Regions from separate parts of the Arthrobacter sp. NPDC080082 genome, predicted to be linked through region 1. Evidence: riboswitches for the same ligand, from Rfam matches in the RefSeq annotation. Region 1 holds a riboswitch; the other holds the start of a gene.

Region 1 (4,564 bases):
TACCGCCAGCGGTTCATATCCAGCATTCAGAACGAGTGTGCGCATCCGCATCCCTCTTCACGGCCGCACCCGCCAGTGGCACGAGGGCCGGCTGCCCTCTGCATGGTCAGGCTAAGGATCGACACCACAAGAGTAAACACGGGTGGCCCGGATTACCGAATTTCGGGCCCCAGGGCATCCGTGGCGGATCCCGGGCCGGTCTGGCACCGGAGGGTTCCGGCACCAATCCAGGCGGTTAACAGAGAAGGACCCCCGCCGGTGGCAGGGGTCCTTTTCGAAGCTTCGCGGGAAGCGGCGGTCTTAGCCGCCGACGCGGATGAAGACCGGGCCGGAACCGACGTTGACGCTGTAGAGGGCGGTGGTGCCGCCGTTCCAGCCGCCGTGGACGGCCATGCCGTTGCCGACGTAGACGGCGATGTGGGCCATGCCCATGCCGCCGTTCTGGTAGTACGCGAGGTCACCCGGCTGCGCTTCGGCGGCGCTGACGGTGCGGCCCAGGGACAGGTAACCTGCCGGCCAGCCGTGGTAGTGGATGCCGACGGCGGCCAGGGCGTTGGTGGCCAGCATGGTGCAGTCCTGGGACACGCCGATCTGAGCGTAAGCGGCGGCGGCGATCGAGGCGCCCATGCCGCTGGTGGCGGCCGGAGCCTTGGTGGCGACGGACGCGTTGACCGCGGTGCCGGCGGCCGGGGTGGCTGCGGCGGTGGTGTCTGCTTCCTGCACCTTGACGACGGGCTTCGGGGCCTCGACGACTGGGGCGGCCGCGGTAGTCACAGCAGGCTTCTCGTAGGAGATGGCGATGCTGGAGGCCGCCGAGATGGTGGCCGGAGCGGTGGACTGAACCTCGGTGGCGGAAGCAGAGGTGGATTCGCGCTGAACGTTGGTCTCAGCGGCGTTGGCCGCGATACCGCTGGTCAGGACCAGGCCGGAGGCAGCAGCGATAACCGCGGCCTGGCGACCCATGCCACCGGCGTTGTCGCCGACGGCCTTGGCAATGACAGCCAGCGAGTTGGTCTTGGTGACCTCCGCGCGGTGGCGTGCAATGGTTGCACGAGTAGTCATTTAGTTCTCTCTTTCGTGATCCTTTGTGTCCGCGCTCTTGAACAGGCGGGACTAAGGACGCTCCGGCATCTTGGGGGTACGCCGGATCGCCCCGAAACGGGTTTCTTTAGCGAAGGGTGTACTGCGAAGACGCGCCAAAAGCAGGAACTGCATTGCGTGAACCATCCCGGGCGCCGGCAAGGGCAACGCGGTGCATGGTAATCAGCGGGCTCGACTGAGCCTCGCCGGCGCGAAAACGCGCAGCATTGTGGCGTGAAGACACGAAAGTAGCCTCTCCCAATGCCTACGAGGTGAGCTGTCGGATTCGGATGGGAGTCACCCGGCCGCTCCGCTTCCTGGGAAGCTTTGCGACTTAACCCCTAGGCCTTCTTGCGAAGACCAAAATTGGTTCCCCCGCCCCTGCCAGACGATGTCATGCGAACGGACCTTGAGCGGTGGCAGAGTTAGGCAATCCACTCAAGAGCGCCAACTTCGGTGAAGTTGGCGTGCTTCATACGGTACAACAGTTCGGACTCAATGTCACATTCAGATCACGGCGTGTCACGGAAGTGTGAGCATTGCGAAGGGCTCTTCTAGAGCCAGCCCAGCGGATCAACGACGTCCCCATTGACCATCACCTCGAAGTGGAGGTGGCAGCCGGTGGAGGCACCGGTTGTTCCGCTCATCGCTATCACATCGCCACGGGAGACCTTCTGGCCGACGTGGACGCTGGATGACGACAAGTGGTTATACGTGGTCTCCAGGCCATTGCCATGGTCGACCACAATCCGGTTGCCGCCCCCGTAGGGGTGCCAGCCGGAGAAGGTTACGGTGCCGCTTGCTGCGGCATGGACGGCCGTCCCGCACTGGGCGGCGTAGTCCTGGCCGCGGTGGAATTCGCCCACCGCGCCGGTAATGGGGCTGATCCGGTAACCGAAGGGCGAAGCCGTGATCATGGTGTCCAGCGGGGCGCCGAGCGTCCCCGCGGATGCGGCGCGGGTGATGGAGCCGACGGATTGCGCGCTGAGCAGCTGCTTGAGCTTGCCGTCCGGGTCGCCCTTGGTGGTGACGGCGGTGCGGTTGAAGTCGATCTGGGCCGCGGCGGCCTTGACCTCGGGCTGGGCCGCCGCGGAGACAGATCCCGAGGTGGGGGCGTCGACGGCCAGAGCGGGGCCGGTAACGGGGACGGCCACGGTGAGCGCGATGCCAGCGGCGGCCAGGGTCATGCCGGCCTTCTGGCCCATGCCGGTGACGGCGGCGAAGTCTGCGACCTGGCGGAGCGGGCTGCGCCGGCTGCGGCGCTCGTCCCGGTGCGCGTCGCGGGGGCGCGGGGCGGTGACGTCGACGGCGGGGCGCGGCTCCGGAGCCGGGCCGGCGGCGCGGCGGCGCCCGCGGACGGTCTGCGTGCTCAAGTGGTTCCTCTCTGAAAAGCCTGCGAAGTTAGCTGTCGGATTCGGGTCAGAGAGTGCATAGACCCGGTCCGCCGATGCAAGCATCCAGGCAGAGAGGCACCCGGAAATGGTGTCCTCAGAGAGTTCGCTTGCCGCTAGCGGACTTCACCCCAAGGCCGGAATTACCGGCCGGTAGTGGTTCCCCCGCCTCTGCCAGAAGGTGATTCGCACCCTGATCCGCTGGCAGAGCTCGGCTTCGGATCAGGTAACGCTTTAGTCTCGGTACTAGTCGATAACTATAGGGGATTAAGACCCGTAGTAATAATTTCGTTATCTCCTAGACGGGCTAGTAAACAGCACACTTACGGTATGCTTCCGCGTCGCCCTACCCGCGGGTAACGAAAACGTGGGCGGCGACCTCGGGCGGCAGCTCGAGCGCGCCCTCAATGTCGGGGACGCGGACGGAGATGTACTCCCCCACCCGCTCCAGCGAGACGGTGGCCCCGGGCCGGATACCGCCCTCGTCCAGCTGCACCAGCAGCTCGGGTTCCACCTGGATGGGTTCGGCAAGCCGGCTCACGGTGATTCTGGAGTCCGCGGCATATCCCGCCATGGCGTCCAGGAGGTTGACGACGCCGTCGGCCTGTTCCGCCGTCGGCAGACCGCCCAGTTCGGCGAGGCCCGGGATGGGGTTGCCGTACGGGGAGACGGTGGGGTGGTCCAGCATCTCGAAGATGCGGCGCTCAACCCGTTCGCTCATCACGTGCTCCCAGCGGCAGGCTTCCTCATGGACATAGGCCCAGTCCAGGCCGATCACGTCGGCCAGCAGCCGTTCGGCGAGGCGGTGCTTGCGCATCACCTCGGTGGCGCGCCGCCGACCCACCTCGGTCAGTTCCAGGTGGCGGTCGCCGGAGACCACGACCAGCCCGTCGCGTTCCATCCGGCCGACGGTCTGGGAGACGGTGGGTCCGGAGTGGCGGAGTCGTTCGGCAATGCGGGCCCGGAGCGCGACGATGTTCTCTTCCTCAAGCTCCAAAATGGTCCGAAGATACATCTCCGTAGTGTCGATCAGATCCGTCATCCAGCTCAGCTCCTTGAGCGCCGTCCTTGCGTCATTCCACCGTACAGCGTGCGGGGTGCGGCCACCCGGGATCCGCCATACGCTCCGGACAGCCTAGCCTATTGTGAATTACTCCGGATAATTTGAGGGCCGGCTTCCTGACCGGACTATGACAGCCCGTTTTCCGGCACCGGGGCCGCCGTCGGGCAGAATGGAAGCGGTCCTTACCGGCCGACCAGCCACCTCTCGCACCCAGCCGACCATTGGAGCCATTGTGAGCGACACCAGCATCACCATTCCCGCGAACCTTCTTCCCAAGGACGGCCGGTTTGGCGCCGGGCCCTCGAAGGTCCGCCCGGAACAGATGGAGGCCCTGGCGTCGGCCTCGACCACCCTGCTCGGCACCTCCCACCGCCAGGCCCCGGTCAAGAACCTGGTGGGCTCGGTCCGCTCCGGCCTCAGCGACTTCTTCCGCGCCCCCGAGGGCTACGAGGTGGTCCTGGGGGTGGGCGGCTCGACGGCGTTCTGGGATATCGCCAGCTTCGGGCTCGTGGAGAACAAGGCACAGCACCTCTCCTTCGGCGAGTTCGGCTCCAAGTTCGCCGCCGCCACGAACAAGGCGCCCTTCCTGGCCGAGTCCTCGATCATCAAGGCCGAGCCGGGCACCCGGCCCGAGGCGCGGGCGGAGGCCGGTGTGGACGTCTACGCCTGGCCGCAAAATGAGACCTCCACCGGCGTGGCCGCCCCGGTCCGGCGGGTGGCCGGTGCGGAGGAGGGTTCGCTGGTCCTGGTCGACGCGACCTCCGCCGCCGGCGGCCTGGATGTCGACGTCGCGGAGTCCGACGTCTACTACTTCGCGCCGCAGAAGAACTTCGCCTCCGACGGCGGCCTGTGGCTTGGCCTGTTCTCCCCCGCGGCCCTGGAGCGGGCCGCCCGGGTCAAGGCCTCCGGCCGCTGGATCCCGGACTTCCTGGACCTGCAGACCGCCATCGACAACTCGCGGCTGAACCAGACCTATAACACCCCCGCGCTGGCGACCCTGGTGACCCTGGACGCGCAGGTGCGCTGGCTC
Region 2 (4,564 bases), on a different contig from region 1:
CCAGCATCAATTCGGCCCGGGGCGGCACCACGGGGTACGGAGTCAGCGGGGGCAGCTTTTCCGGCTCCGGAAGCTCCTCCAGCTTCTAGGAAAACCGTATCGACAACCCCTGCGCAAGCGAGGATCGTAGGCCTTGTCCGTAGTTACCATTCCCTAAGGAAAGAGGCAGAGCGATGCCTGCTGTCGCTGTTTCCCAGTTGCAGGTGAAGTCCCATGACATGCCGGACGAAAAACGCCGCCCGGACAAGACCGAGGTGGATATCGTCACCCTCGACGACTACACAATCGGCCGTTTCACGTTCCAGCCGGGCTGGCGCTGGTCCGACTGCATCAAACCGGTGGTCCACACCGAAATGTGCCAGCTAAGCCACGTCGGCTTCTGTGTTTCCGGCAGACTCACCGTCGAGACCACCGACGGCAACCGGGCGGAAATCGCAGGCGGCCACTCCTACACCATCCCGCCGGGGCACGACGCGTGGGTCGAGGGCGGGGATCCGTTCGTGGGGATCGAATTCGTCAGCGCCGCGGGCTACGCGAAGCCCGGCGGATAGGGCGGATCCTTGCGGAAGATCATCCTGTCCTTCCAGGTCTCCCTCGACGGCTTCATGGAGGGCCCGCACGCGGACCTCAGCTGGCACCGGGTTGATGCCGAACTGCACGAGCACTTCAACGACCAGTTGCGCACCATGGGCGCCTTCCTCGACGGCCGGGTCACCTACGAGCTGATGGCCGGGTTCTGGCCCACGGCGGACCAGGACCCGGACTGCCCGCCCGCCGTCGCGGACTTCGCCGCCATCTGGCGGGAGATGCCCAAGTACGTCTACTCCCGCACCCTGCCGGAGGCCGGCTGGAACACCACGGTGGTGCGCGACGTCGACGCCGGGCAGGTGCGGGCGCTCAAGGCAGCCCCCGGCGGCGACCTGGCACTGGGCGGGGCGGAGCTGGCCGATTCCTTCCGCCGGCTCGAGCTGATCGACGAGTACTGGATCTACGTCCACCCGGTGCTGGTGGGCCGCGGAACGCCGCTGTTCAAGGCCGCCGCCGCGCCAACCGACCTGACGCTGCTGGAGACCCGGACGTTCCGCAACGGCGTGGCACTGCTGCGGTACGCGGCGAATCCCGACGCGGCGGACCAGAGCGCAGACCACGCGATCTCAGACAACGAAACCGGCGCCCGGCAGCCGTGAGGGCTGCCGGGCGCCGGCCCGGTACTACTTAACGTTACTGCTGAACGCGGGGGTTAGGCCCCCGCGCGGACGAAGGTCACGCCGCCGGTGGCGGTCAGCCAGGACAGCGGGTGGACGATCGTCTGGTTGGAGCCGTTCATACCGCCGCTGATCGCCTGGCCGTTGCCGGCGTAGATGGCGACGTGGCCGGACTGGACGATCATGTCGCCCGGCTGCGGGTCGGAGACGACCTTGCCGTAGTTGAGGAACTGCTGCGGGCCGAGGTCGCCCACCGGGATGCCTGCGGCGCCGAGCGCCTTCTCCACCATGGCGGTGCAGTCCTGCGTGATGCCGATCTGGCTGTACGCTGCAGAAAGCATGGCGGCGTTGACGCCACCGGCGGGGGCGGCGGCCGGAGCCGGCGCCGGTGCGGCGGCCTGGACGGTCACCTTCGCCACCGGGGCGGCCGGGACCTGGGCCACGGGGGCCTTGACGGCGGCGGGCGCGGCGGCAGGTGCCGGAGCCGGGGCCTCGACAACGGGCGCCGGGGTGGTGGCCACGGCCGGGCGGTCGAAGCTGATCTGCACGGCGGAGTCGGCGGTCACCGGGGCGGTAACCTTGCCGGCGACGTCGGCGTGCGAGACGGGTGCGGATTCCCGTTCGGCGGGGACGTTGCCGGCGGCGTTGGCCGCCATGCCGCTGGTCAGGACCAGGCCGGAGGCTGCGAGGACGACGGCGGCCTGCCGGCCCACGGTGCCGGTCGCCGCGGCGAAGGCGGCACCCCGACCGGTAGTTGCGGTGGTGCCGGGGCGCGCGTCAGTAGAGCGTGAAGTCATGATGTACCTCTCCCAAAGCCTGCGAGGTGAGCTGTCGGATTCGGATGGGAGACACCCGGCCGCGGGTCCGTCTGGGCGGACACTGCGCGGCTTCACCCCAAGACCCGCCCGTGGGCAGGTCGCGATTGGTTTCCCCGTCTCTGCCAGCTGGTTGCGAGGATGCCCTGGACCGCGGCAGAGTTAGGCAATCGGTCCGGGGGTGCCCGTCTCGGAAACCAACGGGCACCTCTCCACGGTAACGGCCATCCTCCCGAATGTCACATTAAGGTAACGGCAGAGGCGTCCCGGCGGGGCTACGATGATCCCACCATGTCCCGAGCGGAGGATCCGATGAATCCCCATTGTGTCGCGATCTGCCAGCTGAGCGATCAGCCGCAGGAAGACTTCGACGTGAATACCGAGCTGCTGGTTCTCGAGGGGAAGGAGATCCACGTCGCCACCTGGGATGCCGAGCCGCGCGACGGCGGCTTCGACCTGCACGTGCTGAACGACAGGGTGGACGCGCTGGGCTTCATGGTGGTGACGGACTGGGAGTTCCTGGACGGCAAGGCCTACGCCGTCGTCGAGCGCCGGCCCGCCTGAGTCCCGCCGCCCCGCGCACCGAGTATCCCTAGAGTTCGCCGCCCGCTTCCCGTTCGACGCGCTCGATGGCGGCCCTCACCATCTCCTCCGCCGACGGACCGCCGTCGCGGCCGCCGTCCGCCATGCCGTTGGCCAGGGCCTGGGCCGCCCGGCGCCGGAACCGCGCCCAGTCCCCCGCGCCCTTCCGGAGTTCGCGCAGCGGCGCCAGCAGGGCCGCGCGGCGAAGCCAGGGGTCGGGATCGCCCAGCCACCGGTCCAGGACGGCCTCGGCGCGGGCCCGGGCCTGCCCGCCCAGCCCGGCGATAAGCGGCCCCACCACGTCCACCGCCAGCGGGTCCGCGAGGTCGGGCAGGTGCGCGCCGCGGAGGAAGCCTTCGATCCGGGTCAGGTCCGAGTTGTCCAGGTGCCGCAGGGCAGATTGGAGGAGCACGACGGCGGCCAGGCGGCGCTCGAACACGGGCACGGCCCACAGTTCCGAACTGAGCGCGGTGAGACCGTCCCGGTCCAGTTGCCGGTGCCGGCGGAGCGCGTCGCGGACGGTGCCCCGGACGGCGCCAACGGAGGCGCCGTAGACCGAGAGCCCGGGCCCGAAGCGGTCCTGCCCGGCCTCGGCGCGTTGCCAGGAACTCTCACGCTGCAGTGTCGCGTCTATGAAGTCACCGGCCTCGCTCACCGTCCCATTCTTCCGCACCGGCCGTGGGCCCCGTGTCCGGCTAGTGGTCCGGGCTGCGGTACTCCATCAGGACGGTGTCCCGCCACTGCCCGGCGAGCGGCCCATAGGACATCAGGCCAATCCGGCGCCGGGTTCCCACCACGGTGAAGCCCAGGCGTTCGTGCAGGGCCAGGGAGGCGGTGTTCTCCGGGAAGATGGTCGACTGGATGGTCCAGATGCCGGCCTCCCGGCAGCGGCCGATGAGCTCCGCGAGGAGTCGGGCACCGTGGCCGCGGCCCCGCGCGGCGGCGGCGAGGTAGAGGGAGTGTTCCACCACGCCGCGGTAGACGGGGCGGGTGGACACCGGCGAGACGGCTGCCCAGCCGAGGACGGCGAAGTCGTCCTCCAGCACCAGGCGGACGTCCGGGCGGCGTCCTTTATCGAAGCTCTCCCAGGACGGCGGCTCCGCCTCAAAGGTCGCGTGGCCGGTGGCGATGCCTTCGGCCCAGACCGCCCGGACGGCGGCCCAGTCCGCGGCGGTGAGATCCCTGATGCGGAGGCCCGCCCCGGCGCTCATCCGGCGTCCGCTTCGCCGCCGCGCCCGTGCAGCAATCCCGTGGGAAAACCGAGGAGGACGGGCTCCGGTGCAGTGCAGCAGCCGCCGCCTGCCCCGGCTGGCGCCGACGTCCCGGCCGTGGCGGGCGCATCGGCTAAGGCGGGCGCATCGCAGCTGCTGCCGATGTCCGTTGAGCAAACCCCGGTCTCCGGCAGCTCCAAGTGCACGGTGTCCGCCGCCTCCCGGTCGCCGGCCAGCGCCGCGGCCACGGAACGGACCTGTTCGTAGCCGGTGGCGAGCAGGAAGGTCGGGGCGCGGCCATAGGACTTCATGCCCACGATGTAGAAGTCTTCCTCCGGGTGCGCCAGCATCCGCGCCCCGTGCGGTTCCACGGTGCCGCAGGAGTGGAACTCCGGGTCGATCAGCGGCGCGAGCTGCCGCGGCGCCTCCACGCCCGGGTCAAGGTCCAACCGGAGCTCCCGCAGCACGTCCAGGTCCGGGCGGAAGCCGGTCGCGGGGACCACGACGTCGGCGCTGAGCGTGCGCCCGTCGGTGGCCGTGAGTGTGACCTGGGTGCCGTTCAGGGAGACGGCGGCGATGCCGAACCGCGTGTGCAGCTGCACGGTCCCGTCCTGGACGAGGCCGCGGAGCCGGCTGCCGAGCAGGCCTCTGGCGGCGAGGCCGTCGGCGTCTCCGCCGCCGTAGACCTTGGCGGCGGAGGCGCCGCGGATTGCCCAGAGGATCCGGGTGCCGGGCTCCTGGGCCGCCAGGT

What was found. A riboswitch is a leader RNA that binds a small molecule or an ion and turns the genes downstream of it on or off. The one in region 1 is predicted to bind cyclic di-AMP.
Region 2: it holds a riboswitch for cyclic di-AMP, as region 1 does, so the genes downstream of both, AB0O44_RS05790 (NlpC/P60 family protein) here and AB0O44_RS14910 (peptidoglycan DD-metalloendopeptidase family protein) in region 1, are expected to answer to the same signal.

Annotation. Positions count from the first base shown of each region.
Region 1 is NZ_JBFBKQ010000007.1:137,082-141,645, forward strand. It holds gene AB0O44_RS14900 (HNH endonuclease) at 1-45, opposite strand, end outside; gene AB0O44_RS14905 (NlpC/P60 family protein) at 301-1,062, opposite strand; cyclic di-AMP (ydaO/yuaA leader) riboswitch at 1,329-1,522, opposite strand; gene AB0O44_RS14910 (peptidoglycan DD-metalloendopeptidase family protein) at 1,635-2,453, opposite strand; cyclic di-AMP (ydaO/yuaA leader) riboswitch at 2,456-2,698, opposite strand; gene AB0O44_RS14915 (metal-dependent transcriptional regulator) at 2,818-3,513, opposite strand; gene serC (phosphoserine transaminase) at 3,767-4,564, shown strand, end outside.
Region 2 is NZ_JBFBKQ010000002.1:304,199-308,762, reverse strand. It holds gene AB0O44_RS05805 (DUF5129 domain-containing protein) at 1-89, shown strand, start outside; gene AB0O44_RS05800 (cupin domain-containing protein) at 174-551, shown strand; gene AB0O44_RS05795 (dihydrofolate reductase family protein) at 561-1,187, shown strand; gene AB0O44_RS05790 (NlpC/P60 family protein) at 1,241-2,002, opposite strand; cyclic di-AMP (ydaO/yuaA leader) riboswitch at 2,005-2,199, opposite strand; gene AB0O44_RS05785 (hypothetical protein) at 2,333-2,584, shown strand; gene AB0O44_RS05780 (DNA alkylation repair protein) at 2,613-3,257, opposite strand; gene AB0O44_RS05775 (N-acetyltransferase family protein) at 3,298-3,813, opposite strand; gene AB0O44_RS05770 (FAD-dependent oxidoreductase) at 3,810-4,564, opposite strand, start outside.